Regions from separate parts of the Microbulbifer sp. A4B17 genome, predicted to be linked through region 2. Evidence: predicted binding sites of a transcription regulator. Region 2 holds the regulator's gene; each other region holds the start of a gene.
What was found. Region 2 encodes sigma-54, which starts transcription at its own class of promoters, with help from an activator protein. Its sites were predicted from a motif close to TGGCACANNNNTTGCNNT; they were not measured.
Positions count from the first base shown of each region.

Region 1 (10,238 bases), 260 kb from region 2:
CATTATCCTGGATGTCAGTTCCCGCCCGTGGATAAGTTGGTTCGCGGCAATTTCATAGCGAAAGCCATTTTCCAAGGGGACTCGATACCAGTGCAGGATACTGCTGTCGTTGGCCCGCTGTAACCAATTCCATATTCTATCGGCAGTTTCTTCGGCACAGATCATTGTGGCAAAGTATTCAGCTGCCAGGGGACTGACATTGACGGGAACCTGTTTGAATTCAGGTTGGCCGGAATAGGGATCAATACTGGAGTCCGCCAGGGCACTGGGCTTGGAATCCTGTGAGAAGGTTTCACTCCAGTGAATGGGGGCAAAGATCTCCCCTCTTTTTTGCCCTCCGTTGAGAGCGGCGCGGCCGACCATTTTAGATGAGGCGCTGTTTAACCGAACTAATTCCCCATCGTTAACCTGGAAGCAAGCGGCATCCTTGGGGTTTATTTGTATTTCCGGCAGTTCGCTGTGATCGAGTAATTTTCTTACCCGCCCGGTTCGGGTCATGGTATGCCACTGGTCGCGCATACGGCCAGTATTGAGCCATATGGGGTAGTCGCTGCTGATCTGCTGTTTTGGAGGCTGCGGCGCTATGGGGATAAAGCGCGCACGCTTGTCCGGGGTAAAAAACTGTCCACTGGTGAATAAGCGTTTGCACCCGGCTGGGTGCTCCTGGTTGACCGGCCACTGCACCGGGGCCAGTGCATCGTAATCACTGCGATTGATATTGGCGAGTGCGGAGATATCGAAAGCCCTGGAGCCGTGGTTTTCGAAGCCGGAAAGCTGGGCGTGCTCACGAAAAATATCGGCGGGGTGTGAATAATTAAACTGATCCCCATAGCCCAAATGTTGGGCCAGTCCGCACAGGGCTTGCCAGTCGTGGCGAGCTTCTCCCGCAGGAGATAAAAATCCACGTTGCCGAGATATACGTCGTTCTGCATTGGTGACAGTGCCGTTTTTTTCTCCCCAGCCCGTTGCGGGAAGTAGCAAATCGGCACAGCGAGCGGTATCGGTATTGGCAATACAGTCGGAGACAATAACCAGCGGGCATTTCTGTAGCGCAGCTTTGACTCTATCGGCTTCGGGCATACTGACAGCGGGGTTGGTAGCCATAATCCAAATGGCTTTAATTTTTCCGCTTTCTACCGCGCGGAACATATCCACAGCCTTCATCCCCGGCTTGGTAGCAATTTGATCGGAATTCCAGAATCGTGATACCCGGTCAATATCCTGTTCGTTAAACTCCATATGCGCGGCGAGGGTATTGGCAAGTCCCCCCACCTCGCGTCCACCCATCGCGTTGGGTTGGCCGGTAATAGAAAATGGTCCTGCACCAATTTTGCCCACGCGTCCGGTGGCTAAATGGCAGTTTATGATTACGTTGTTTTTATCAGTGCCGCTGCTGGACTGATTGATTCCCATGGAATAAAAACTAATGGTCTTCTCAGTTGCTGCAAATGCTTGAAAAAATTCCAATAGTTTTTCGATAGATATGCCACAGGTAGCAGCAGTTAATTCTGGCGACCAGTCTTGAGCCGCAGCTAAGGTATCGGCAAATCCCTGTGTATGATTTTTTATGTAGTCAGTATCTAGATAATAGTGCCGGCTGAGAAAACGCAGTAGTCCATTGAATAGTGCCGCATCAGTGCCGGGTTTAATTGCCAGGTGCAGATCCGCCATTTCGCTGGTAGCACTGCCACGGGGGTCGATAACGATCAGCTTTGCAGTACCTGCCTGCATTCGCTGGAATAAGATCGGATGTGTCCAGGCTGCATTGGAACCGATAAGCACGATAAGTTCAGCCTGTTCCAGGTCCTCATAGGAACAGGGTACCGCATCGGCACCAAATGCGCGTTTATATCCCACCACCGCAGAGGCCATACAAAGCCGGGAATTGGTATCAATATTGGCAGAGCCAATAAATCCCTTCATTAACTTGTTGGCTACATAGTAGTCTTCAGTGAGAAGCTGACCAGACAGGTAAAAAGCTACCGAGTCAGGGCCATGGTCGCGAATTGTCTGCTTAAAGGCATCGGCCATATAAGACAGCGCGGTATCCCAGTCACAATCTTTTCCGCGCAGGCGAGGGTGCAGGAGACGGCCGTGTTCGCCCAGTGTTTCACCGAGCGCAGAACCTTTAACGCACAATTTGCCGAAATTTGAAGGGTGCTGGGAGTCGCCACTGACAGCGATTGCGGTGGTATTAGCGCGCTCTTCCTTGTTGACCGAAACCCCGCAACCTACACCGCAATATGGGCAGGTTGTACAGGAGCGGTGCGCACTCAGAGATTCCTGTATCGCCATTACTGTAACTGATTGCTGCCGATGTAAACTGTATCGCCATCAAATGCCAGTGGGTAGGTGGCAAGCCTGATATTGCTGTCTTCCATGCAGACTCCATCGCTTAGGCGAAAATGGTTTTTATACAATGGGGAAGCAATGGTTAACTCCCCTTCCAATTCCGCAATAATTCCTCTTGCAATCACACCAGCTTGTGCGATTGGGTCCCAGTTGTCAACGGCATAAAGTTGTTGATCCTGGTCGGGTAAAAAAAACAGGGCGATGCTTCTTTGATCGACAGTTTTAGTCACTGTATTCAAAGCCTCCATTGGGTATATGGAGGTATCGCCCCAAAGCGCACATACCCCTGAGTTGGTGACCAAATCTGATCGCTGACAGATTGGTGACCATTGGGGGTGGGTTATGGCAACTGAATTTGTGGGATTTTTTTGCAGGGCAGCCAAGCTCATAAGAATTTCCTCGCAGTGGATGGAAAGGATTTAAAAGCGATTAATTTTTTGGAAAAAAAACCGGCGGCTTGCGTCGCCGGGTGAATCGTCAGGCGGACTCCGCAGCTTCCACAATCTCATCAGTGGTCGCTGGACGCGGTTGTCCACGTTCTTTAACGAAAACAATTTTTTCATCAGTTTCGTTACTGTTAACGAACTGTCGGAAGCGCTTCAGTTTTTCTGGATCGTTAATGGCGGTTTTCCATTCGCACTGATAGGTATCTACTACACGGGCCATCTGGACTTCCAGCTCAGCGCAAATTCCCAGCTTGTCTTCGATAATTACCTCGCGCAGGTAATCCAGGCCGCCTTCGAGGCTTTCCAACCAAACAGATGTGCGTTGTAATTTGTCCGCAGTGCGAACGTAGAACATCAGGAAGCGGTCGATATAGCGGATAAGTGTTTCGTCATCCAAGTCAGTGGCAAATAAATCTGCGTGACGAGGGCGCATACCGCCATTGCCACACACAAACATATTCCAACCATTCTCAGTGGCGATGACTCCTACATCTTTGCTCTGTGCCTCAGCGCATTCACGGGTGCAGCCGGAAACGGCCATCTTGATTTTGTGTGGAGAGCGCAGACCTTTGTAACGATTTTCCACCTGAAGGGCCATGGAAACGCTGTCTTGAACCCCAAAGCGACACCAGGTGCTGCCAACACAGGATTTGACCGTTCGTAAGGATTTACCATAGGCATGACCGGTTTCGAAACCGGCATCGATCAGTTTCCGCCAGATTTCTGGCAGTTGTTCCAGGCGTGCACCAAACAAGTCGATACGCTGGCCACCGGTAATTTTAGTATAGAGGTTGTAGCGTTTGGCCACTTCGCCGATCACGATTAACTTGTCCGGTGTGATCTCGCCGCCGGGAATACGCGGAACTACGGAATAGCTGCCGTTTTTCTGCATATTCGCCATAAAAGTATCGTTGGTGTCCTGCAAGCCCACATGAGATTGCTCGAGGATATGCTCATTCCAGAGGGAGGCGAATATAGATGCCGCTGCGGGTTTACATATTTCACAGCCGCGACCTGAACCGTGTTTACCTAATAATTCAGTAAAGGTTTTTATTTCCTCTACCTGGATAATGTGGAATAACTCCTGGCGAGAGAATGAGAAGTGTGCGCATAGGTGATTGTTCACTTCCATACCCAGCGCCGCCAACTCTTCGTCGACAATATTTTTCAGCAGCCCAGCACATCCGCCACAACCTGTGGATGCTTTTGTTGCATCTTTAACATCAGCCAGTGAGTGACAGCCACCGGCAACGGCATCGATTATTTGGCCCTTGCTCACATTGTGACAGGAACATACAGTAGCAGAGGAGGGGAGTGCAGCTGCACCCAAACCGGGAGTGGCACCGTCTGCTGCAGGTAAAATTAATTGTTCCGGGTGTTCGGGCAGATCAATATTGTTGAGGTGATATTGCAGAAGGGTGTCATAGTCATCCGTATCTCCTACCATCACCGCGCCTAAGAGCTTTTTTCCTTCGCTGTCGGTGATCATACGTTTGTAAATGCCGCTCTGCTCGTCCACAAAAGTAATAGCGGCAGCACCTTCGGTGCGACCATGAGCGTCGCCGATAGATCCAACCTGCACACCCAGGAGTTTTAGTTTGGTGCTCATATCGGCACCGCTAAAACACTCCTCTCCGTCGGTCAGTTGAGCGACAGCGGTACGCGCCATGCTGTAGCCGGGAGCGACCAGGCCAAAAATTTTCTGATCGTAGAGGGCGCATTCGCCGATAGCGAAAATATTCGGGTCTGAAGTGCGGCAGCTGCTGTCAATTACGATACCGCCGCGTTCGCCAACTTCCAGCCCGCTGGATTTTGCCAGCTCGTCCTGAGGGCGAATGCCTGCGGAGAAAACAATCATATCGGTAAGCAGTTCTTTATCCCCCTTGAACTGCATACGCAGGCGGCCGTCTACTTCTTCTATCAATTCAGTAGCGGTACTTGTGTGTACTTGGACCCCGAGCGCTTCAATTTTCGTTCTTAACAGAGCGGAACCACCATCATCTAGCTGGGTGGCCATAAGGCCCGGGGCGAACTCGACAACATGTGTATCGAGCCCCAAAGCTTTCAGGGCATTGGCGGCTTCCAGGCCCAGTAGGCCACCGCCGACAACAACACCACTTTTAGCGGTAGTGGCAACTGAACGAATGGAGTCCAGGTCTTCCAGGGTTCGATAGACAAAGCAGCGCTGGTGTTGGTGTCCGGGTATTGGTGGAACAAACGGGTAGGAGCCTGTGGCTAATATTAATTGATCATAAGAGTGACAGGCTCCGCTTTCTGCAGTGACAGTTTTATTTTCTCGATCAATTTGCACCACTTTGTCATTGAGCAGGATATTAAATCCCCACTGCTGATACTGCAGTAAATCTCCCATGGACAAATCTTCAGCGGTGCGCCCGGCAAAGTATTCGGAGAGGTGAACCCGGTCGTAAGCGGGGCGGGGTTCTGCACAGAATATGGTGATATCAAACTGGTTAGCTCGTTGATGATTGGCGAGCTGCTCCAGGAAATGGTGCCCGACCATACCGTTGCCAATCACAATCAGCTTTTGATGTTGAACATTTTCCGTCATTTACAATCCTGCCGTCTCGATTCGTTTTGTTCGGCAGAGAATGAGCCCGACTGGAATGGCAAGGGGGCCTCCTCTTCTGCCGAAGAGTACAGGCGCCGTTGCCTCGTAAGGGGGATTAATTTGTTGGTAATTAAATACATTCAAACTCTGTGCCAATTTTTTATTAGTAATAATGGTGTTTTGGCCTGATTGTCCACAATTTTTGCGACAATGTGGTGCATTTAATTATTTTTCTGCGCTGCAAAAGGGCTTAATCGAATATTGTGTGCTAACGCTAAAATAAATAGAAAAGATGGGACAGCAGTAAAATTACTGTTAACAGCTGCCAAATAAGTAGCGGGTTACTTTCCAGTAGTGGACGTTTTTGTGGTGGCTTGAATTCAGGGTTGGGAGTTTGCAGGTCATGAATAAACTCTGACAGTGCGTTGTAGCGTTTCTTGGGATCTGCTGCACAGGCTTTTTGCAGAGCACCGTCAATCCAATAGGGAATGTCGTCTCGATACAAAGAAGCGCGGTTGAAGCGCATTTGGCTGTAACTTTTCAGTTGGTAATGATAGCTGCCCAAGCGCTCTGGGTAGGGATACTTACCAGTGAGTAATTCGTAAGCGATAACACCAAGTGAAAAGATATCAGAACGGTGGCTGGCGCTATCGCCAAAAAAGAATTCAGGAGCAGCATAATTTTTGCTGCCGGGAGCACATTCACCAGACAGGTGTAACTGCTCCCTGAGCCCAGGCCCATCGGCGCCGCCGAGATCGATGATTACCAATCGCCCATCGTGACGCATCATAATATTTTCTGGCTTGAGGTCACCGTGTACGATTTCCATTCGCTGCAGGCTCCGTAGCGCGCTGACCAACTGGCTCAGTAATTCCCTCACTTGGGGAATCGGTGGTTGGGGGTTTAATTGCATCCACTGACGCAAGGTTTGTCCTTCAATATATTCGAGAATATGATAAAGACAGCGCCGTTCTTTAGCCGGTGCAAAAACTTTAATAATTCCGGGGTGGGAGATTCGCCGTCCTGTCCATTCCTCAGCAATAAATCGCTCTATATAAAGTGGATCATCACAAAAATTGACTGAGGGGGTTTTTATCACTCGAAGTGAGTCGGTTTCCTGGTCTCTAGCCAGGTACAGGTGGCTCCGGCTACTGGCATGTAGTTCCTGTAAAATAATGAAGTTGTCGAGCCGTTGTCCGGGGTGCAGATCTGGTGCGAAGGGTAATTCCCGATTTCGCATAGCCAGTTCGTCGCACTGAGGAAGCCCCACAGAATTAACCCGGCAAATGACAGCACTTAAGTTGTCGGTAGAGCCTGCTTGTAGGGCTTTATCGATCAATCGTTGGGGGGTGAGTTCGGAGAAGTTGAGGAGTAGTTCGACTATTTCACGATCCGTCAGGAAATCGTGGATACCATCACTGCTAATCAGGAAAACATCTCCGGGCTGCAATTCTTCGCAGCGGTAATCCACATCAATATGGGCATCCATACCCAGGGCTCGGCTCAAAAAGGTGCGTCCAGGTCCAAGTCTGTGGCTGTGATCGCGGCTCAGGCACTCTAACTTTTCATCGCGCAGTCGGTAGATTCGGGAGTCACCAATATGAATCAGGTGAGCGCTGCTCCCTTTAAATATTGCCGCGGAAAAAGTAGTTAACCAGCCCCGTTTAATCTCGGCACTGCCACCACTTTGTCGAAATAGCCAGCTGTTGAGAGAGTGTAAAACCCTTGCAACGGCATGCTTAGTGGACCAGGTTTCCGGGGTGCTGTAATAGTCGGAGAAAAATCCATTGATGGCGGCGCGGGCTGCTTCACCGCCGGCTTCGGCATTGGCAACGCCGTCGGCCACCGCGGCGAGGCTGCCGTGGCGCTGTAATTCTGCACCTTCAGGCAGTCGCACTGCGCAGGCATCGTCGTTGTGTTGGCGATGGCCAGCGCAGGAGGCACTGAACAATTGCAGTGCCCTGTTATTGCATTGCGAACTGCCAGCTGCTGGGGGCCCTTCATTAGAGGAGCCCACTGTGATTGATGTACCGTTATCAGGCGACATCAATCATGGAGACGCTGCCATCAGGGTGTACTTCTGCCATTTGTCCCTCTGGTTCTTCCAGTAGAAGCAGTGCGGCAAAGCCGAGCAGTGCAGTAGCACAGATTACCAGGAAAAAGGTCTGGTAAGACACCATGCTCAGAACGGTGAGATAGAAAACCGCACCCACATTACCATAGGCACCGGTCATACCAGCAATCTGCCCGGTGAGGCGGCGTTTGATTAAAGGCACTACAGCGAATACAGCACCTTCCCCAGCCTGTACAAAGAAAGAGCAGGCCATAGCGGCAGCTACCGCCAGGTACAGTGGCCATTCGGCGTCAATCAGGCTCATGGTGAAATAGCCTAGTGCCAGGCCAGCAGTAAGAACCAACAGGGTGGACTTCCGCCCCCAGCGGTCACTGATTAACCCGCCGGCAGGGCGCGACATCAGATTCATAAAGGCATAGGCGGAGGCCAGCAAACCGGCTTTTACCGGATCAAGGGTAAAGGTCTCGGAGAAAAATAGTGGCAGCATGGACACCACTGCTAACTCGGAACCGAAAGTTGCGAAGTAGAGCAGATTCAAAACGGCTACTTGCTTAAACTTATAGCGGTGAACGGGTGCCGGAGGGTTGCTGAGCACCTCTCGATTAATGCTGTAGGTTTTACGTGCATCCAGAAGATAGAGTAATGCCAGGCCGGTATAAATCAGGTTGGCGGTAAGGTTGGATATTAATGCTACCCCGCTGGATAATTTCCAGGTGAGCAAGGCCAGCGCCGCATACATGGGCACTTTCATCACCAGTAGCAGGATAAAGTCGCCGCTGCTGGTTACTTCCATTGCGCCGATTTTTTTTGGTTTGAAATAGGTTGAACCCTTGGGAGTATCAGTCACTGAGAAGTAATAAATTACGCTATAAATCAGTGCGATAACACCGGTGAGGCCAATAGCGTAGCGCCAGCCGTTATCACCGCCAAAGAACAGAGCGATGGTGGGTAGGGACATGGCGGCGGCTGCCGAGCCAAAATTTCCCCAGCCTCCATAGATACCCTCAGCCGTGCCCAACTGGCGGGCGGGGAACCACTCTGACACCATGCGAATTCCCACAACAAAGCCCGCGCCAATAAAGCCCAACAGGAAACGTCCAATTGCCGCCTGCATAAAGTTATCTGCCAGGGCAAAAATAAAACAGGGCACACTGCCGATTGCCAGCAGTAGTGAGTAAGTAAGCCTGGGGCCATATTTATCGGTAAGCATCCCGATCACAATACGTGCGGGAATTGTTAGGGCGACATTTAAAATCAGCAGGGTTTTTACCTGGTCCGGTGTTAATGAAAGGCTTTTTGAGATGGCCATTAACAGGGGGGCGTGGTTAAACCAGGCAAAGAAAGTGATAAAGAAGGCCACCCAGGTTAGGTGGAGAACTTTTATCTTCCCGCGGAACGAGAATAGATTGAGTGAGTCACTGGACATGCGCATTTCCTTTGTTTGCTAATTCCCAGGCACAAAAAAAGCCCAAGGCTGCAGCTGGTTAGCTGCAGACAATGGACTTCGTTGCCCGTTATGTTCGGCGAACAACCGCTTCACCGCGCTGATGCGCCTGAGGGAAGGCAATTGCATCATCGAATTATTTCCATTCAATTAGTGTGCCACTATTTATTTGCGAGCAGGAAGTCCACTGTTTGTCGGTAGAGATCTGTACGGAAGGCTTCAGCGGCTCGGAATTTTGAGTCCTCCAGATTTGAATACATTTCCAGAAGTTGCCAAGCTTTTTCCTGACTTGGGCGACCGCAGTCGTTATCGATATGAGCAAAGAGGTGCCAGCCGGGATTGGCGAGGATATGGCGGTCGCGCCGATAGAGAAGCTGGTCATTGAGGGAGCGTTGGATCAGATCTTCAGGCAGGTTGAGGTACTGCCCCTGGGATAAAAGCCTCGCAGCTACTCCCCTATTTGCACGTGTGGCAAGCCAGGTACAGGCTTGAAGAAGGGCAGCCCTGAGCGCCAGGTGGGTTGCGGGGTTAGCTTGATGCCAGCTGTCGGTAACAGTCAGGACTTTCTCCGGCATGGCTGGCAGCAGTGTATTGCAGGCTGCAACAACCACGCCGGACCCTTTATGTGCGGCGAGGGAATTCCAGGGCTCGCCGACGCAGTAGCCATCTATGACGCCACTGTGAAGGTTCTCCAGCATTTGTTCGGGTGGTAGTACAACCAGTTTTATATCCCGGTCGGGATCGATATCGGCGGATCGCAACCAGTAGCGCAATTGTAGGCTGTGGCTGGAAAAAGGATACACCGTAGCTAGCCTGACTGTGGGGGGGGATTTATTATCGTGAAGGTAACGCTTCAGTGCCGAGGCAATATCACTTTGCGAATCACCATCGCAGTAATTTTGCAGACGCTGGAATAACTCAGCCGATAAGGTAATAGCGTTACCGTTACAGCTGAGAATTAATCCAGTTAATAACCGTTCGTGGCAATTAGGTAATGCTTGTTCCAGCGTCAGAGGCATGGGGGCGAGCATCGCTGCAGCATCCGCTTTACGAGCAATTAATTTATCCCTCAGGGTGGCCCAGCTTGTCTCTCTTTGCAGCTGTACCTTTAATCCATATTTTTGGAAGTAGCCTCGTTCCTGAGCGACAATCAGCGGTGCGCTGTCGGTCAGGCGTAAGTAAAGCAGTTTGACGGTCTTCTTTTCCGGGCACAGAAGGGCTGACATCGGTACTCTAACGCTCATTCTGGAAATAGTGAATAATTTGCTCAGCAACTGCATGAATAGTTGAGTTACTGTTCATTGCGAGGTTGCGCAGGGTTTTATGGGCATCCTCTTCACTGAGGTTTTTCTT
Region 1 covers NZ_CP029064.1:4,136,550-4,146,787, reverse strand. Annotated here, with positions in the region: gene BTJ40_RS18265 (nitrate reductase) at 1-2,295, opposite strand, end outside; gene nirD (nitrite reductase small subunit NirD) at 2,295-2,741, opposite strand; gene nirB (nitrite reductase large subunit NirB) at 2,830-5,367, opposite strand; gene BTJ40_RS18250 (bifunctional protein-serine/threonine kinase/phosphatase) at 5,642-7,414, opposite strand; gene BTJ40_RS18245 (NarK family nitrate/nitrite MFS transporter) at 7,404-8,867, opposite strand; gene BTJ40_RS18240 (CmpA/NrtA family ABC transporter substrate-binding protein) at 9,047-10,111, opposite strand; gene BTJ40_RS18235 (ANTAR domain-containing response regulator) at 10,119-10,238, opposite strand, start outside.
Region 1: nirB (nitrite reductase large subunit NirB) is a predicted target of sigma-54. The motif match lies at 5,505-5,522, and genes of this name have one in related genera.

Region 2 (10,238 bases):
CTGTGCTCTTACCCGTTTAACCAGCTCCGGGAGCAGACTGGTGGGAAGGTTGTCGATGCAGTTAAAACCGACATCCTCCAATAGCTGTAGGGCAGAACTTTTGCCGGATCCAGAGCGGCCACTAATTATCACCAAGCGCATAGAGAGCCCTTCTCTTTGGTCAAGTCTTTATTATTCCGCTTGCTGCACTACCCGGGCACCGGGGGCGCATTTCAGTGCTGGGCGTCAGTCGTTAACCGAAACGTCCTCAGGCGGCCGCAGTGCTGTCAATAGCTAGGGCATAGAGCTCATCACTACTTTGTGCCTGCCTTAGCTTATCTCTTACCAAGCTATCGGAAAACAGAGCGGCAATCTCTGCCAGCGTATCCAAGTGCTCCTGTTCCGCATCTTCGGGGACCAGGAGAGTAAACAGTAAGTCGACAGGTTGGCGATCGACAGAGTCAAAATCTATGGCGGGCTGAGTGGTGCAGAGAACCCCGATGGGGCTATCACAGCCGGGCAGCCTGCAATGGGGGATGGCGACACCATCACCTATACCGGTGGAGCCCAGGCGCTCACGGGCGATCAGCTGGTTAAAAACTGTATCGGAGTCGTGTTGGGGATATTGTTCGGCGATGGCCTGGGCAATATTGAGCAGTAGCTTTTTTTTGCTGCTCCCCGCCAGATGGCAAAGGCTGAGGCGGGGAGAGAGTAATGCTTCCAGTGTCATAGTTCAGCGATGGTTCTGCAACTTCTCTTTGTGTTTTTTCAGTTGGCGGTCCAGCTTATCGGTGAGCGCATCAATTGCCGCGTACATATCTCTGTCCTCAGATCCAGCACAGAGGTCGTGACCATTGATATGTACTGTCGCTTCAGCTTTTTGGATCAGCTTCTCGACAGATAAAATAACCTGCGCGTTGGTGATGTTGTCGTAATGCCTGGACAGCTTCTCCATTTTGCTTTCGCAGTAGCTGCGCATAGGTGAGGTAACGTCGACGTGGTGGCCACTGATATTGATCTGCATGGATTTCTCCTTAACGGTGCATCACAAGCCGGCACTCACCCCCCTATCGGGTCGCAACCCTACTAGGAAGTGGGCCAGAATGGAAGGATACACTCAAATTTTGGGTTTTGGTTGCAGGCTGGGCGGTGGAGGGCGCCAGCAGGTGGTGACTGCTGGTGAATCGTGGGTCAAAATAATTGGTCGGCCAGGGGAGGGCACTAAATTAGCCGTTTCCTTTCGCTTGACGAGGGGATACCCATGGATTCGCGGTATTTCGCTACCGTTCGGCGCGCAACCTTGATGCCCTGTTTATCCAATTCCTGGGTGATTTTATTATCTGAAAGCGGTTTTCGTGGCACTTCACTATCAATCAGTTTACGAATAAGGGCCCGAATAGCAGTGGATGAGGCATCTTCACCGGAATCTGTGCTGACGTGGCTTGAGAAGAAGTACTTGAGTTCGAACACCCCGCGTGGTGTAAGCATGTATTTCTGGGTGGTCACTCGGGATATGGTGGATTCATGCATGCCAATGGTTTCAGCAATGTCTGCCAGAACCATCGGTCTCATTGCTTCTGGGCCTTCCTCAAAAAAGCCTTGCTGCTTATCCACAATGGACGTAGCGACTTTTAGTAGGGTGTCGTGGCGACTCTGTAAGCTCTTAAGGAACCAGCGTGCCTCCTGAAGATGGTCCCGAAGGAAGTTATTTTCCTGCGAGTTATCAGCCCGTTTTACTAGAGAAGCGTAGTGGCCATTGATACGGATCTTGGGGGTAATCTCCGGGTTCAGCTCGACAAGCCAGCGATGCTCCTTGCGAGACACAATAATATCGGGGATGACATAGGCGGGTTGTTCGCCGTTAAATTCTTCTCCTGGGTTAGGGGTGAGGGTTTGGATAAGGCGAATTACCTCGCCGAGCTGGGCTTCATTTAGGCGTGTACGTCGGCTGAGCTGCCTGAAATCTCTTTTCCCTAGTAATTCCAGGTGGCGCTCAATAATGGTCTGCGCTTCTTTTAACCAAGGAGTTTCCTCTGGCAACTGGTGGAGCTGGAGTAACAAGCACTCCTGAAGGCTCCGTGCGCCGCAGCCGGCAGGTTCGAATTGTTGTACGGCTTTTAGGACTGCAACCACCTCATCCTCTTCAACTTGAAGGGAAGTTGCAACGTCATTAACGCTGGTGTTGAGCAGGCCATTTGGGTTTATGGCATCAATGAGGTGCTCGCCAATCCACTTGTCATGGCTGGATAGTGCAGTGAGATTTAATTGCCAGAGCAAGTGATCCTGGAGTGTGTCGGTGGAGGTGTTGCGCTCGAAGTTGGGGTCTTCGCCCTCCGAAGGAGCGCTGTAGCTGCTGTAAATATCGTCCCAATGAGAATCAACCGGCAGCTCTGTGGGGATATCCTGGCTCCAGTCTGTCTCTCCGAGCTCTTTTTCCTCACTGGCGGTGTGGTTTATCTCTTCACTTGTGGTGGAGGGTGGCAGTTCTTGCTGTCCGTTAGTCTCTGTGTTTGTTGTTGGAGCCAGATCCTCACCTTCAGCCTCCAGCATTGGGTTGCCGTCGAGGGCTGCCTGGACTTCCTGCTGTAAATCCAGTGTTGAGAGTTGCAAGAGGCGTATTGCCTGTTGCAACTGCGGGGTCATGGTTAGCTGTGTGCCGAGCTTGAGCTGGAGAGACTGCTTCATAGTTTAGGGGTGCAGGCCAGTGCGACAATGGGGTTGTCAAAGTTAACCCGAGATGGCGCAGACTACCCCGGCCTACAAACTATTACAAGCAATAAGCGTGCCGACTATTGTGATTTGAGGAGTCAGTCCGCTTGTAAAATATGATGTGATTCTCGATATACTGACTGTTTGATTACATTTGTCACCATTTGCCGTCAAATGGTAAATTCGTGTCCCAAATAGACTTCGCGTACCTGTTGATTGGCCAGTACGTCATTTGGTGTTCCAGAGGCGATAATGTGGCCTTCGCTGACAATATAGGCAGTTTCACAGATATCCAGGGTTTCTCTCACGTTGTGGTCTGTGATCAAGACACCGATATCCCTGTCGCGCAAGTGGCGAATGATTTGCTTGATATCGTTCACAGAAATAGGGTCGACACCGGCAAAGGGTTCATCGAGCAAGACAAAACTGGGGTCTGTAGCCAGGGCTCTGGCAATCTCTACCCTGCGTCGCTCCCCCCCGGAGAGGGCCATTCCGAGGCTGTTTTCAATGTGGGTTATATTGAATTCCTCGAGCAGCTCCTGGGCCTGTTTTTCGCGCTCGGCCCGGCTGAGTCCCTTGCGGGTTTCAAGGATTGCGAGAATGTTGTCGCGTACTGACAGGCGCCGAAATACAGAGGCCTCCTGGGGTAAGTAACCGATTCCTTTACGGGCGCGGCCGTGCATTGAGAGGCGGGTGATATCTTCGTTGTCGATCAGGACTTGCCCGGCGTCGGCTTGCACCAGCCCTGCGATCATATAGAAACAGGTTGTTTTACCGGCTCCGTTGGGTCCCAGCAAGCCAACGACCTGTCCACTGGAGACACTGACGGAGACATCTTGAACAACTTTTCTTTTCTTGTATTGTTTGGCGAGGTGTAACGCTTGTAGCGTTGGCATAGTGAGTCCTGAAATCTGGCCGCAGCCATATAAGGCTGCGGATTACATCATTGTAAATAGCGCTGTTTTTACAGGCTTTAAAGCTCTGCTGGGTTACTGATTGGCGTCGGTGCCGGCGGGTTCGCTGGTCTCGGTGCTTTCAGGTTTCCAGATCATCTCAACTCTGCCTTGGCCCGGCTGGCTGCGAGCGCTCATTTGCTCGGTTGCGAGATCGTAGTCAATTTTCTCGGCAGTCAGGGTGTTGCCATCGCGGTCGATATAAGCCTGGCCGTTGAGCTGTAGTTCTTCAGAGCTGATGACGTACTCTATGCGCTCAGCATGAGCTTTTACCGGCTCCTGGCTGTCCAGGATCCGTTGCTGGAAGTGTGCCGGGCGGCCCACGGCGACAACCCTGCTTATTTCATCACTTGCGGTAAAGTAAACTTCTACTCTGTCCGCCCTGATTTGCAAAGATCCCTGGGTGATGACTACATTGTCGGTATAAACCACCAGGTTGTTGGCTCGGTCGGCCGACATGGAGTCAGAGCCCACAGAGATTTTCTGGGTCCGGTCATCGGGCAATGCCTGCGCTACAGCAGTAAAAGCTGCCAGCGTAATTGCAGCGAAGGCCTTCAAGATTGGGAGGTGGCGGTTATTGGGTGTCATAGCTGCTCTTCACGTCGGATAGAATTTCCATCCGGTTTTCTTTCAGGTAAGCGCGCATGCCCGTCCCTTCAGTCCGGTTGGGGCCAGAGCTAATAGTAACAACTTTGTCGGTTTCGGCGAATTCCCTGTCAGGGAAGATCGTAAGCCGTTGCGTTTTTAATTGGATGCCATCCGGGGTTGGGAGTTCATCAACTTGAACATCACCATTGAGCACTATGCGTTTCCCCCGATTGAAGGCAATACCGCGCTTAGAGCGGGCTGCCCACTTGGGTTGGTCGTCCGTATAGAAGAGCATGCGCGGTTCTTTCAGGTTGGCGCGATCTCGGCGTTTAAATTGAAAATAGGTAATTTGTTCCGCATCGACGCGATAAGCTAGGTTGCCTGTTTGGTCAAAATGGCGAGTCTCAGCCCCTTTGATAATAAGGTCGGCAGCGCGATTTTGCTGCTGTGGAGTGGGTCTTTTGCCAAGGAACTGTTCTGGCGGGCTCTCGGAAAACCAGAGCCCTGCACTGATGAGCAGAATGACCAGTACGAGAGGCAGCCAGGAGCGCATTACTTTTCTCCAATATAGGGGGCGAGCGCGGCGTCAAAAGTCCCCTGGGCAATCATTATGCGATCACACACTTCGCGCACGGCCCCCTCACCACCGCGGGCGCCGGTAATCCACAGGGCCCGCTCCCGCACAGGCGGGGCAGCGTTGGGTGGCGCAATAGGGCATCCGATTTTGGTCATCACCAATAGATCGGGGTAATCATCACCCACATAGGCGATATCTTCCAGACGGCACGACTCCTCAGAGAGCAGTTCCTGTAGGGCGGTAAACTTGTCTTCCCGTCCTTGGATCAATTTATTGATACCCAGGTCGTGTGCGCGGCGCTCTACGACGTTACTGCGCCGGCCGGTAATAATTGCTACGCGAACTCCGGAATTCTGCAGCATTTTAATGCCGTGTCCATCCAGAGTGTGGAACGTTTTGAGTTCGTTGCCGCTGTTGTCAAAATAAAGCTTGCCGTCTGTCAGTACACCGTCTACATCCAGGACAAGCCAACGGATATTTTTCAAAGAATCATTTATTTGCTGTTCGGGTATCACCGGGATTATCTCTCTTCGCCTTTGGTCGCGTGGGCAAAACTGCGTATTAATAGCTTGTGATTATCTCAGATAACACCGGCGCGCAGAATATCGTGCATATGGAGTACACCTACTGGATGGTGCGCCTTATCTTCCACCACGAGTGCAGTGATTTTATAGTCTTCCATAATTCGCAAGGACTCTGCAGCGAGCGTGTCAGCGGAGACCGTTTTGGGGCGGCGGCTCATTACTTCTTCCATAGTAGCCTTGTCGAGTTCAATTTTTTGATCGATTACCCTGCGCAAGTCCCCGTCGGTAAATACCCCGAGCAGTTCGTCATCGGCATTCACAATGGTTGTCATACCGAAGCCTTTACTAGTCATTTCCAATAGGGCTTTTGATAGTAGGGTATCTGGGGTTACCTGCGGAAGTTCATCCCCTGCATGCATCACATCTTCTACTTTCAATAGAAGCCTTCGGCCGAGTGCACCTCCTGGATGGGAGAAAGCGAAATCTTCGGCGGTAAAGCCGCGGGCCTCAAGTAGTGCTACTGCAAGGGCGTCTCCCATCACGAGAGTAACCGTGGTTGATGAAGTGGGGGCCAGATTGAGAGGACAGGCCTCTGTGGCTACAGAAATATCCAAATTGACTTCCGCTGCTTGTGCAAGTGGGGAGTCGGTTTTTCCGGCCATGCTAATCAACGGGATGCCCAGGCGCTTTAGCAGAGGAAGTAAGGTGAGGACTTCGGCAGAGGAACCAGAATTGGAAATAGCAATAACAACATCGTCTCGGGTGATCATGCCGAGATCACCGTGGCTTGCCTCACCGGGATGAACAAAGAAGCTTGGTGTGCCAGTGCTGGCAAGTGTTGCAGCAATCTTGCGGCCGATATGTCCAGATTTCCCCATACCGGTAACAATTGTGCGACCGCGACATTGCATAATCATTTCACAGGCTCGCTGGAATTCGCCGTTAATTCTGTTTTCCAGTGCTGCAACCGCTTCAGTTTCCATGCGGACGGTGCGGCGCCCAGCTTCCAAAATTAGATCCTGTGTCATCAACTGCCTCAAATCGCTTACTAATGCTCTATAACAAATTGTTGTGAACTGCCTTATTATGCGGCAGTTTCCATATTTCCTTATGTGACAGCGTGGATAATTTTTGTCATATGAGCCCAGTTCTCGATAAGGACTCGACTTTTTGCTGTCGTGCTAATCTATATTAGCGGGCTGCTGGCGGTGGAAAAAGCCAGTATTCTTCTCAGTAGTGTCAAATGACACACTCGTACACCGCCACATTACCGGGTGCGGCCATGGTATAGTTTGCCGTCTCCGCTGTCAGCTATGTCACTCAATGGATGATCGACACACTCTCAGTTGGGCTGCGGGAAGGTTGATATGTGGTATTGCTATGGCACTAAATTCTGCCATATGCGTCCAAGGAATGATTTGCTAATTGGAGATAATTTGTGAACGCATCATTTTGGATTGGCCGGAACGGTTTGTCGCGGTGGATTAGGTTTGCGCTTTGTGTTGTTTTTGCGTCTGCAGCGGTGCCTGCAGCCAATGCAGCCCAAAATCCATATGTAATGATTAAAGGGGTTTCCGATGAGTTGCTGGGTGTAATTCGCTCCAACGCTCAGTATGCAAATTCAGATCCGCAAAGATATTACAGTGCTGTTGAGGGGGTGCTGACCCCAGTTGTTGATTTCGACTTTATCGCTCGGGGTGTTATGGGGCGCTATGCCAAGCAGGCGACCGCGGAGCAGCGCTCACGCTTTACGAATGCTTTCCGCCGTGACCTGGTAGCAACATTTGCCCGCGGTGTGGCAAATTTTGGCGACCTTGATGTAAAAGTGGTTAACCCTGGTACTACCCCGCAGGGCAATCGCGTCAATGTGCTGCAGGAAGTTCGCAGTAAAGAGGGGATCACAAAAGTTTCGTATACCTTGGTGCGCAATCGAGCGGGCCAGTGGAAGTTGATCAATGTAATTCTAAACGGAGTTAACCTGGGTAAAACTTTCCGCAGCCAGTTCTCGCAGTCAATGCAGACTTATGGAGATATCGATAAGGTGATTTCCAATTGGTCGGCGGCAGACGATGCAGCGAATAAAGTGAGTTGATCTGCGAACTTCGGAGTGCGCAGCTGCGCACTCCGATTGATTCAAGTACACTTGCGTGCTGTTTTTAACTAATCGCAATTCCCTCCTATGCAACCAGACGAAATCAAGTCCCTGATCGAAGGGCAAATTCCCGATAGCACTGTTGAAGTGGCTTTCGAAGGTAGTCATCTGATGGTGACTGTGGTGAGCAGTGCCTTCGAAGGTCTGAGTCGCTTAAAAAAACAACAGCTTGTCTATGCCGCTCTTGGTGAAAAAATCGCCGATGGCACCTTGCATGCCGTGCAAATGCAGACTCTGACTCCAGAAGAAGCCAGTCGTTAACCTGCCATTGCCGCTGAGGTGTTGGCGATCTAGATAAGAGATCGAATGGATAAGTTGATAATAGAGGGCGGCAGCCCAATCTCCGGAACTTTGCGCATCTCCGGCGCGAAGAACTCAGCCTTGCCAATATTGGCTGCTGCTTTATTGGCTGACGGGCCTGTGCAAATCGATAATTTGCCGCATCTCAACGATATTACCACCATGATTACCCTGCTCAGGTGTATGGGGTGTGATGTCACTATTGATGAAAAGCTGGGTGTTGAAATAGACCCCCGTTCAGTAAATGACTTGACTGCTCCCTATGAGCTGGTTAAGACCATGCGGGCCTCGATTCTTGTGCTTGGGCCCTTGCTGGCCAGGCATGGGGTGGCAAATGTTTCCTTCCCCGGAGGTTGTGCAATCGGCAGTCGACCGGTCGATATACACCTTAAGGGCCTCGAGGCTATGGGTGCGGAGATTACTATCGATGGTGGCTTTATCCGGGCTCGCTCCAATGGTCGCCTTAAGGGCGCCAATATCGTCATGGAGAAGGTGACGGTTGGTGGCACTGAGAACCTGCTGATGGCAGCGGTACTAGCAGAGGGAACTACGACTCTGCACAACGCTGCGCGGGAGCCTGAAATCGTCGATTTGGCAGAGTTCCTTATCGCGATGGGGGCTCAGATAGAAGGGGTTGGCACTGACACCCTGCGTGTTCACGGTGTTCCCAAGCTCACCCCCTGCAAGTTCACCGTTATGCCTGACCGTATTGAAACCGGCACTTTCCTGGCTGCAGCTGCTGCGGCGAGAGGTAAAGTTCGGTTGCTCAATACTCGCGCTGATATCCTCGATGCGGTGATGGTCAAGTTCGAAGAGGCCGGCGCCCACTTAAGTTGTGGCGACGACTGGATTGAGCTGGATATGAAAGGCAATCGCCCTAAAGCGGTGAGCTTTCGCACAGCGCCTTACCCTGCCTTCCCCACTGACATGCAGTCGCAGTTCACAGCAATGAATGCTGTGGCGGAAGGAAAGGGTACGGTAGTCGAGACAATCTTTGAGAACCGCCTGATCCAGGTGCATGAACTGAATCGAATGGGAGCGGATATCACACTGGAGGGCAACACGGCAATTGTTACCGGTGTTGAAAAACTCAAGGGTGCTCCTGTAATGGCTTCTGACTTGCGTGCATCAGCCAGCCTGGTTATTGCTGGCATGGTGGCGGAAGGTACCACTATGGTGGACCGTATTTACCATATCGATCGCGGCTACGAATGTATCGAAGAGAAGCTTCGACAGCTCGGCGCGAATATTCGGCGTGTTCCGGGCTAGTTGCTGCCAAATTATCTTTAAAGCCGATTGACGGACTGGCGTAAACCATAATGACTGCACAAATTACAATCGCACTGACAAAAGGAAGGATTCTGCAGGAGACTCTGCCGCTTCTCAAAGCGGCGGGGTTGGAGCCTGCTGAGGATCTAACTAAGAGTCGCAAGTTGATATTTCCAACGAATTGCGAAGGGGTGCATCTTCTTCTGCTGCGGGGCGTGGATGTGCCCACTTATGTGCAGCATGGAGCTGCTGATATCGGTGTGGCGGGAAAAGACACGCTACTCGAGCACAGTTCCGATGGTATTTACGAACCCCTCGATCTCGGTATTGCTCGCTGTCGCCTGATGACCGCTGGTGTCAAAGGAGGGCAACTGCCCAGTGGCCGAATCAAGGTCGCTACCAAGTTTGTACAAAGTGCCAAAAAGCACTATGCCTCTATTGGTCGTCAGGTTGACATCATTAAGCTGTATGGGGCTATGGAGCTTGCTCCGCTAATGAATTTGGCCGACGAGATTGTAGATATTGTGGATAGTGGCAATACGCTAAAGGCCAATGGCCTTGAAGCTCGAGAGACTATCGCGCAAATCAGTAGTCGATTGATTGTCAACAAAGCAGCCATGAAAATGAAATATGCACGAATCAACAGTCTGATTGAGAAGCTGGCAGCGGCTGTGGCACAAACCAAGTAGATCTCTGAAGCATTATGACGAACAAAGTAATTCGTCGGCTAAATACGGTCGATAAAGATTTCGATGGCCAATTGAAGCAGCTACTGGCCTGGGAAGCAGTGGCAAATCAAGAGGTCGAAAATATCGTTGCGGAAGTATTGCAGCGGGTTCGCTCTCAAGGTGATAAGGCTGTTATCGAGTTTACCAACCGCTTTGATCATCGAGATCTCGAAGCTGCAAAAGAGTTTGCCCTTCCGGCAACTGAGCTCACTGCAGCTCTGGAGCGTATTAATACCGAGGAGCGCGATGCCCTGGAGACGGCTGCTGATCGAGTTAGGCGCTACCATGAGCATCAGCGGCAGGAATCCTGGCACTATACGGAAGCTGATGGAACTGTATTGGGCCAGCAAATTACCCCCATGCAAAGTGTCGGTATCTATGTTCCCGGGGGTAAAGCAAGCTACCCTTCTTCCGTCCTTATGAACGCAATTCCAGCAAAGGTGGCTGGAGTGGATGCGG
Region 2 covers NZ_CP029064.1:3,880,881-3,891,118, reverse strand. Annotated here, with positions in the region: gene rapZ (RNase adapter RapZ) at 1-141, opposite strand, end outside; gene ptsN (PTS IIA-like nitrogen regulatory protein PtsN) at 248-709, opposite strand; gene hpf (ribosome hibernation-promoting factor, HPF/YfiA family) at 713-1,003, opposite strand; gene BTJ40_RS17115 (RNA polymerase factor sigma-54) at 1,201-2,664, opposite strand; gene lptB (LPS export ABC transporter ATP-binding protein) at 2,859-3,584, opposite strand; gene lptA (lipopolysaccharide transport periplasmic protein LptA) at 3,678-4,229, opposite strand; gene lptC (LPS export ABC transporter periplasmic protein LptC) at 4,216-4,782, opposite strand; gene BTJ40_RS17095 (KdsC family phosphatase) at 4,782-5,318, opposite strand; gene BTJ40_RS17090 (KpsF/GutQ family sugar-phosphate isomerase) at 5,387-6,358, opposite strand; gene BTJ40_RS17085 (phospholipid-binding protein MlaC) at 6,769-7,422, shown strand; gene BTJ40_RS17080 (BolA family protein) at 7,510-7,743, shown strand; gene murA (UDP-N-acetylglucosamine 1-carboxyvinyltransferase) at 7,789-9,051, shown strand; gene hisG (ATP phosphoribosyltransferase) at 9,102-9,740, shown strand; gene hisD (histidinol dehydrogenase) at 9,755-10,238, shown strand, end outside.

Region 3 (10,238 bases), 890 kb from region 2:
GTGGCCGACTGGCTATATTTATTTTCTCTGTAGTTTTGTGAAGGGGACAATAAAAAATGCGCACTTAAAATTTAGTAGCGCTTTCCAGGAAAAACTTTTGTGTCTATTAGCGATAATAATGGTCGATTATTTAACGGCAAAAAAATATATGATTCCTTTTTATGTATAAAAAAAGGGAAAAATTACCGAGCGCTGACGAGCATTATTCGAGACCTCTTGCAGTATTAATTAATGGGCTCCTCGCTGTGTAGTCTTGTCACGGGGCAATTTAAACTTGTTGCTCTTCAGTGACTGGTTTTGTCACGAAATGGCAAAACAAAAAAGGGCCCAAAGGGCCCTTTTTAAAGTTGAAGAAAATACTAATTATTTCTTCGTACGTTTGCGCATATTTTCCTGCAGGATTTTCTTGCGAATGCGGATATGGTTGGGAGTCACCTCAACCAGCTCGTCCTCTTCGATAAACTCCAGTGCCTGCTCCAGGGTATGACGAATGGGCGGAGTCAGGGTCAGGGCTTCGTCGGTGCCGGCAGCGCGGATATTGGTGAGCTGCTTGCCCTTGGTGGGGTTTACCACCAGGTCGTTGCCGCGAGAGTGGATGCCGATAACCTGGCCTTCGTAAATGTCTTCACCGTGGCCGAGGAACAGACGCCCGCGATCCTGCAAGGCGAACAGGGCATAGGCGAGGGTCTTGCCGTTGACCATGGAGACCAGAACGCCGTTGATGCGCTTGGCCACTTCACCCTGTTTTACCGGGCCGTAGTGGTCGAAGATACTGGTCATGATGCCGGAGCCGCTGGTCAGGGTCAGGAACTGGTTGCGGAAACCGATCATGCCGCGGGAAGGCACGATAAAGGTCAGGCGCACACGGCCTTTGCCGTCCGGCTCCATATTGGTGAGTTCGGCTTTACGCAGACCCAGCTCTTCCATAATTGGACCCTGGTGCTGGTCTTCAACGTCGATCACCACTTCCTCGTAAGGCTCGTGGATTTCACCATCGACTTCTTTCTGCACCACTTCCGGGCGGGACACTCCCAGCTCGAAGCCTTCGCGACGCATGGTTTCGATCAGTACTGACAGGTGCAATTCACCGCGACCGGATACGCGGAATTTATCTGGGGAATCACCTTGCTCTACACGCAGGGCCACGTTGTGAATCAGTTCCTGGTCCAGGCGTTCCTTGATATTGCGCGAAGTGACGAACTTGCCGTCCTGGCCGGCAAAGGGAGAGTCGTTCACCTGGAAGGTCATGCTCACGGTGGGCTCGTCCACGCTCAGGGCCGGCAGAGCGTCTGGCGTGTCCGGGTCACACAGAGTGTCGGAGATGTTCAATTCGCCCACCCCGGTGATACACACGATGTCGCCGGCGCTGGCTTGCTCAACCTCTGTGCGCTCAAGACCCAGGTAACCCATAACCTGCAGGACCTTGGCCTTGCGGGAGTTGCCTTCGCGGTCCAGTACCACTACCTGCTGGTTGGGGGTCAGGGTGCCACGGGTAATACGGCCTACGCCGATAACGCCCACATAGCTGGAGTAATCCAGAGCGGAAATCTGCATCTGGAAGGCGCCTTTGGGGTCAACCTTAGGCGGCTCTACCTTGTCCACAATCATCTGGAACAGCGGGGTCATGTCGTCGGCCAGATCGGTGTCGTCGAGGCCGGCGATGCCGTTCAGAGCGGAGGCGTAGACAACCGGGAAGTCCAACTGCTCGTCGGTGGCGCCGAGGCTGTCGAACAGGTCGAATACCTGGTCCATCACCCAGTCAGGGCGCGCGCCGGGGCGGTCGATCTTATTGATTACCACGATCGGGTTGAGTCCCTGCTCAAACGCCTTCTGAGTAACAAAGCGGGTCTGTGGCATGGGGCCGTCTACGGCGTCTACGAGCAGTAGAACAGAATCCACCATGGACAGTACGCGCTCTACTTCACCGCCGAAATCGGCGTGCCCTGGGGTGTCGACAATATTGATGCGGTAGTCATTCCAGCGGATAGCGGTGTTCTTCGCCAGAATGGTGATGCCACGCTCACGCTCTTGATCGTTGGAGTCCATGACGCGCTCGGCGCCTTCGTCGCGGCGGTCGAGAGTGCCGGACTGGGACAACAGCTTGTCCACAAGGGTGGTTTTGCCATGGTCTACGTGGGCGATAATCGCAATATTGCGCAGATTCTCTATCACTGGGGGCCTCTGGGCGTTAAATCTTGGTAAGTCGGGGCGGGGGCCTGCGGGGTTTCTACAGCAGCATTCCGGCCAAAGGCGGCGATTATAGGGGGGCCGCATGACAATTGGGAGTGATTTTGAGTAAAAAATCACCGCCCTGGGGCGCTGATCGCTTTAAAACCCGCGCGGGCGGTGGTTGCCCGCGCCTTGAGCAGAAGTTACTTCTTAATGGTTTCCGGTCTGTGGGGAATCAGCGGGCGCAGCACGCCCACATTGCGAAAACCTTCGTCCAGCAGGTGTGAGGCGTGCAGGCGGCTCATAACGCCTTTAGAGCAATACAGGAGGTACTCGCGCTCCTGGTCCAGGTGGGCGAAGCTGTTGTTGAGGCGGTAGAAAGGAATTGTCTGTACTTCGCAGCCCAGCTCCAGTGGGTCCAGCTCCTCCTCATCCGGGTGGCGGATATCGATCACCACGGCGTTGCCCGGCTCTTCGTAGATCTCCACATCCGGTGCTTCGCCATCGACTTCTTCGATCACCTGATCAATATTTTGCATCACCCGATTGCTGATAGCGCGATCGAGGACGGTGAAATCGAAGCGGTTTTCCTCGGACTCCACTTTTTCAATTTTGGCGCGGGTGGTGGGTTTAACCGAGATAACGCCGCAGTACTCCGGCATATTTGCGGCGAACTCTTCAGTGCCGATGGCCCGGGAGGTACGGATAATATCGGTCTTGTCGGTGGTGATCAGTGGGCGCAATACCAGGGTATTGGTAACACTGTCGATCACCGACAGATTTTTCAGGGTCTGGCTGGAAACCTGGGCGATGGCTTCACCGGTGACTACGGCGTCCACCTCCAGCTCCTTGGCGATCACATCGGCAGCGCGCAGCATCATGCGCTTCAAAATGACGCCCATATGGGAGTCATCGACCCGCTCGAGAATCTCCGCCACTACCTCGTCAAACGGCACGGTGATAAAGCGCACCCTATGGGAAGCGCCGTATTTGTTCCACAGGTAGTAGGCGACTTCTTTCACGCCCAGCTCGTGCTGGCGTCCGCCCAGGTTGAAGAACAGGAAGTGGGTGCGGATACCGCGCTTCATGGTCATGTAACTGGCCACGGTAGAGTCGAAGCCACCGGATACCAGCGACAAAACCGGGTCTTGCGTTCCCAGGGGGAAGCCGCCCAGGCCGGGATGCTGCTCTTCGATTACGTTGAGCTTGTCGTGGCGGATCTCCAGCTTGACGGTGATGTCGGGGTTTTTCAGTTTGACTCCGGATGCCTCGGTATTCTTGTTGAGGCCGCCGCCCACATACTGTTCCACATCCAGGGACTGGAAGTCGTGTTTACCGGTGCGTTTAACCCGTACACAGAAAGTCTTGTCTTTCAGGGCTGCTCCCCAAACCGACAGGGTTTTCTCGTACATGTCGTGCAGGTCACCCAGGGGGAACTGGCGCACGCGGGAGAAGTTGGCGATGCCGGGGGTGTGAGAGAGCACCTCTTCGATACGTCCACCCAGGTGGGACACAGCATCGGGCGCGATCACATCGATCTTTTCCCAATCCTTGCGCACCTGGATACGGTCGTCCAGCTGGCGCAGCAGGCGCTGCAGGTTGTCCTTGAGCTGGCGCGACATGCGCTTGCGCACAGGGTTGCTCTTGATGGTGATCTCTGGAAAAAACTTGACGACAAAGTGCATGGGAATCCGTGGGGTACCGCATGTTGATAGAAGGTGCGGCATTATAAACTAGCCGGAGGCAAGTTGGTTGTGCACTGTTTGCGGGCGAATCGAGAGTAAATATGTTCTATCTTGGTGCGTATTTATATGGCTGCTCGGCCACAATACATCTATCCTGGCTGCGTCAGCACTTTGCTGGGGCTCGCACCGGCGCCAACCGGGCCTCTGAGGCGATTGCCCTAATTTGGCACACTCCTTGCTTTATTTCACGCCAGGTAAAGAGTGAATGCCGGCAGCGACAGCAAGGCATAGCGACCAATTACTTTTCAAGACCTGGAGGACTGCAATGTCAGCGAAAACGCTCGGTTTGATTAATGAAAGTGAAGCGAAATGGATAGACCTGCGCTTCACCGATACCAAGGGTAAAGAACAACACGTTTCCATCCCTGCGTCGGAAGTTGACGGTGAGTTCTTTGAAGAAGGCAAAATGTTCGATGGTTCTTCCATCGCCGGTTGGAAGGGCATCAACGAATCCGACATGATCCTGATGCCGGATGACGAGACCGCTTTCCTCGACCCCTTCACCGATGAGAGCACCGTTATCATTCGCTGTAACATCGTCGACCCAATTACCGGTCAGGGTTACGAGCGCGATCCTCGCTCCATCGCTTTGCGCGCTGAGGAATACCTGAAGTCCACTGGTCTGGGTGACACCGCTCTGTTCGGTCCCGAGCCCGAGTTCTTCGTATTCGACGACATCACCTGGGGTGCCGAAATGGGCGGCGCCTTCTACAAAATCAACTCCGAAGAAGCGGCCTGGTCTTCCGGTCACAACTTTGCCGAAGGCAATATTGGTCACCGCCCCGGTGTTAAAGGCGGTTACTTCCCGGTTCCTCCGGTGGATTCCCTGCACGACGTTCGCGCCGCTATGTGTTCCGCGATGGAGCAGATGGGCCTGCGTGTAGAAGTGCATCACCACGAAGTGGGCACTGCCGGCCAATGTGAGATCGGCGTTGCCGCCAACACCCTGACCAAGAAAGCGGACGAAGTACAGATCCTCAAGTACGCTGTACACAACGTTGCCCACGCCTACGGCAAGACCGCGACCTTTATGCCCAAGCCGCTGGTTGGCGATAACGGTTCTGGCATGCACGTTCACCAGTCCTTTAGCAAGGATGGCGTAAACCAGTTTGCCGGTGACGCCTACGCTGGTCTGTCCGAAGCTGCTCTGTACTACATCGGCGGTATCGTTAAGCACGCTCGCGCCCTGAACGCGCTGTGTAACGCTTCCACCAACTCTTATAAGCGTCTGGTACCTGGCTTCGAAGCGCCGGTAATCCTGGCTTACTCTGCGCGTAACCGCTCTGCGTCTATCCGTATTCCTTTCGTGCCCTCCCCGAAAGGCAAGCGCATTGAGACTCGCTTCCCGGACCCGACCGCCAACCCGTACCTGTCTTTCGCCGCGCTGCTGATGGCGGGTCTCGACGGTATCAAGAACAAGATCCACCCTGGCGATGCTGCGGACAAGGATCTGTACGATCTGCCGCCGGAAGAGCTGGCTGAGTACCCGACTGTCGCTTCCAGCCTGGAAGGCGCCCTGGATGCTCTGGACCAGGATCGCGAATTCCTGACAGCCGGTGGTGTATTCACTAACGATGCTATCGATGCCTACATCGAGCTGAAGCGTGAAGAAGTAGAGCGTCTGAACATGACCACTCACCCGGTCGAGTTCGATATGTACTACTCCGTGTAATGGCGACCGGCATCACGATGATGCCGTCGAGCCGTTCTCGAAAAGTCCGCACTACTCTGGTGCGGGCTTTTTTATTGCGGGTACACTGTCAGCCGGGACTCTAGGGCTCTGTGGTTTGCAGCTGCAATAAACGGCGCCAAAAGTATGAAAATCCCTATACCTGAAATGGGGGGAGTTGCAGGGTGGCTAATAGAATGTTGGGAATTCGAGAACTACTGAAAGCTGTTTTATTAGTTTTGCCACTAGTGGCTTTTGTGGCTTTCGCAGAGAGTGGAGCCATATACAAAATAGTGGGTCCCGATGGTCAGGTAACCTTTAGTGATACACCACCACCAAACGGCAGCTCGGAAGAGGTTGAGTTGGCACCGATCAACATCCAGCCGATCGCCTTGCCCCGGCAGCTACCCTCAAAAAAATTGTCGCCGAATACGGAAGATAGAAGTTCCGAGGCTGTTTCGATACAGATCGTAAGCCCAATAAATGAGGCTACTATCCCTCCTGGGCAAACCCTGATTGCGCTTGAGGTACAAGTAACTCCAGCCTACCCAGAGGGCTCAAGCTTTTATGCGATTATCGATGGGCAACGCTGGCAGGGGAGTGCTTACGGTAATGCCCTGGATATTTCGGCTCTTGAGCGTGGAACGCATACCCTACAGGCCGTCTTGGTGGGCGCAAACGGGCAGGTTATGGCTCAATCCAAAGTGGTTACCATTTACGTGAAGCGCCCCATAGCTAGGGGTTGAAATACTGGGGGGCGAAAGCCCCCTCAATCTAACTGCCCTCTCACTTCCTCCCATCTCCCAATCCAGTCTGTTTATTTTTTGACCTGCGCACCGTTCTGGTGCATTCTGCCTGTAGTTGGCGACACCTCATTTTTTAAGCTGAGTAACTCGCTATGCCACTAGAGCTCACTGCGCACCGATTGTGTCCGGTTGAAGTTGTTTCCGCCTGCAAATGCCAGCATATGCGCCATTTTGGTTTGCTTTTTGCACTGACTAGATACAGCGCTAGTTTGCTGGGGGTGACCAAAGGGAGTTTGGTCAGAGCCTCGGAATGAATCGGAAATTTTGTGAATGCTGAATGATCGCCAGTTGCGCCAATTACTCGATAGCCTGACTTCCGCAGTGTTGGTGTTGGATGAAAACTTATCGCTTTGCTATTTGAACAATGCTGCTGAGGACTTGTTGGCCGCCTCCAGTACTCGAGTCAAAGGCTCGATGTTGGAGGAGGTGGTGCGAGAATCTCCCGCTGCCTATGAGGCTATGCGGGAAGCGCTGCGAAAAAATGAAAAGTACACAGTACGCCGTGCCAGTTGGCGGCTGAATAATCTTGAAACCCGGACTGTGGATTACTCAGTCAGCCCGGTCCCCGAGTTTTCCGTGTTGCTTGTGGAAGTGCAGCCGATGGATCGCCTGTTGCGAATTGCCAGGGAGGATGCGCTGCTTAACGCCCAGGAAACCACACGCAACCTGGTTCGCGGTATGGCCCATGAGGTCAAGAACCCCCTCGGCGGTATACGAGGTGCCGCACAACTGCTACAGCGAGAGTTGCCCGACCCGGCACTGGATGAATATACCCAGATAATCATTGAAGAAGTGGATCGACTGCGCAACCTCGTCGATCGTTTACTGGGCCCACGCCAGCCGGTAGTACTGCAACCGGTTAATGTGCATGAGGTTCTGGAGCGCGTTGCCCAGTTATTGGATGCGGAGTGCATCGGTGAATTACAAATCCGCAGGGACTACGATCCATCGATTCCCGATGTCCCCGCAGATAGCGAACAATTGATCCAGGCGTTGCTCAATATTGCCCGCAACGCCATGCAGGCCATCGATGAAAGTATTGGTCTCAGCAGTGGGGAGATGGTATTGCGCACTCGAATACAGCGCCAATTCACCATCGGCCGCCGCAATTGCCCATTAGTCTGTCGTATAGAAATCGAGGATAACGGCCCAGGCATACCGGAGGAGATTCGCGAGCGGATATTTTTCCCGATGATCTCCGGCCGCGCCGAGGGCTCTGGCCTCGGCCTTTCCATCTCACAGAACATAATCAATCAACACAAGGGGCTGATTAAGTGTGACAGCCAACCCGGCCGCAGTATCTTCCAGATTTACCTGCCCCTTACTACCGAATTAGCAAATACAGGAGCCTAGAGAATGAGTAATCGCGTTTGGATTATTGACGACGACAGATCAATCCGCTGGGTGCTGGAGAGAGCGCTATCGCGTGAGGGGATTGATACCCATTGCTATGAGAGCGGTGACCGCGCCCTGGATGATTTCTACAGTGATTCACCGGATGTGGTGATTAGCGATATTCGTATGCCGGGTTCCGATGGATTTAAATTGTTGCAGCGCTTCCAGGCCGAGCGGCCGAGCCTGCCAATAATTATTATGACTGCGCACTCGGACCTGGATAGCGCCGTAGCCGCTTACCAGGGAGGTGCCTTTGAATACCTGCCCAAGCCATTTGATATCGATGAAGCGGTTGCGGTAACCCGGCGCGCTTTGATGCATGCCAGTGAACAGAGTGCTGAAGAGCGGGTTGAACCGGAAAACGGCCAGGGTAATAAAGAAATTATTGGTGAGGCGCCAGCGATGCAGGAGGTCTTTCGCGCGATTGGCCGCCTGTCACATTCCAATATCACCGTATTAATCAATGGTGAATCCGGCACCGGTAAGGAATTGGTGGCGCAGGCACTGCACAATCACAGTCCGCGCAGAGATAAACCATTTATTGCCTTGAATATGGCGGCCATTCCCAAGGACCTGATGGAGTCCGAATTATTCGGCCATGAAAAAGGGGCTTTCACTGGTGCCAGCTCTCAGCGAGCCGGACGCTTTGAGCAGGCCAATGGCGGCACCCTGTTTTTGGATGAAATTGGCGATATGCCCGCAGATACGCAGACGCGGTTATTGCGAGTATTGGCTGATGGCGAATTTTACCGGGTCGGTGGCCACACTCCGGTAAAGGTGGACGTGCGCATTATTGCCGCGACTCACCAGGACCTGGAAGAGCTCGTATGCCAGCATAAATTCCGCGAGGACCTGTTCCATCGTCTGAATGTTATTCGCATCCATATTCCTAGACTGGCGGATCGCCGGGAGGATATTCCGCGATTGGTGAGGCACTTCTTTAATGCTGCGGCAAAAGATCTGGGGGTGGAGCCAAAGATCCTAACCAAGGAAACTGAGGAGTATCTTTCCGGGCTGGATTGGCCCGGTAATGTACGACAACTGGAAAATACCTGTCGCTGGATTACCGTAATGGCTTCCGGACGCGAGGTGCATATTGAAGATTTACCACAGGAGTTGCACCAGCAGGGCGCGACGACAGAAACACCGGCAGACTGGCAAAAAGCTCTACGTCTGTGGGCCGACCAGGCCCTCTCCTCGGGGCAGCGCGAGATTTTAAATGAAGCTGTTCCCGCATTTGAAAAAGCGCTGATAGAAATTGCTCTCAAGCATACGGCTGGACGTAAGCGTGATGCCGCTGACTTGCTGGGGTGGGGGAGAAATACCCTGACGCGGAAGTTAAAAGAATTGGAAATTGGCGGAGAGTAAATAACAGTGAGGTCTTCCCAAACAGGATGGGAAGGCCTACTTAAAATATACTCACTTCTCACTGTCAGGCAGCTCTTAATTTATTTATTTTTGTTCCTGATTGAGTCTTTTACTAGCAGTAATCTATTAACATCTATTTAGATAGGTATTTTTGATTCCAGCAGGTAAACTTGAAAATACAGTTATCTATAAAATCCTGAATGATATTCTCATTGCCTGCTAAAATTAGAGTTAATTTCTGGTATTTAGATGGTTGAGGCGATATGACTGCAGATGAACTGCGAGTAGTTACCGAGGTTCCATTTTTATTTTGGGTAAAAGATCAAACAGGCGTTTATCTATGGGGTAACCGCAAAATATGTCAATTAGCTGGTGATGATGTCACCGGTAAGACAGACCGGGAGCTTCCCTGGTCAAATAATGCTGATGCATTAAAAGCTGCGGATGATCGGGTTTTTTCTTCTGGGAAACCCGAATACCTGCAAGAGTATGTCGATAAATCCAGCTGTGGAGAGGCTACGTTGAGTGTCTGCAAATGGTTGGATGAATTTGAGGGGCGGGATTGCTGTTTTGGAATATCTTTTATCGTTGATTCCCAATAGCCCAATAGAGTATTGGGCTTTTTCATCGTATAGTTAGTCACTCCAGACTATTTGTTATCAGGTTGATCCCTTTTTAACACCCAATTCATCCAGAGTTTGCGCAATATCTTCCGCGCTGGTGGCCGGCTTAATATCCTTGTCAATTTTTAGAACTCGACCATCCTTGCCGATATAAATCGTGACACGGCGGGCGATATTCATTACTGGAATAAGTACATCGTAAGCTTTAGCCACTTCACCGTTGGGGTCGCTGAGTAATGGGAAGTCCGCTTCGCTCTCCTCTGCAAATCGTGTGTTATCGTCAAGATCATCTGTACTGGCCATAAAGTAAGTCACTTCATAGGCTTTGATCTTGTCACCGTTTTGGGCGAGGGATTTACACTCTATGGTGCAGCCACGAGTGAATGCTTTGGGAAACCAGGCGATCACAACCGCGCTTTTGCCTTTGAGGTCTGCCAATGTGTGGGTTTGGCCATCAGACCCT
Region 3 covers NZ_CP029064.1:4,765,903-4,776,140, reverse strand. Annotated here, with positions in the region: gene typA (translational GTPase TypA) at 364-2,172, opposite strand; gene thiI (tRNA uracil 4-sulfurtransferase ThiI) at 2,373-3,854, opposite strand; gene glnA (glutamate--ammonia ligase) at 4,180-5,586, shown strand; gene BTJ40_RS20875 (DUF4124 domain-containing protein) at 5,769-6,329, shown strand; gene glnL (nitrogen regulation protein NR(II)) at 6,660-7,742, shown strand; gene ntrC (nitrogen regulation protein NR(I)) at 7,746-9,152, shown strand; gene BTJ40_RS20860 (PAS domain-containing protein) at 9,416-9,754, shown strand; gene BTJ40_RS20855 (peroxiredoxin) at 9,812-10,238, opposite strand, start outside.
Region 3: glnA (glutamate--ammonia ligase) is a predicted target of sigma-54. The motif match lies at 4,079-4,096, and genes of this name have one in related genera.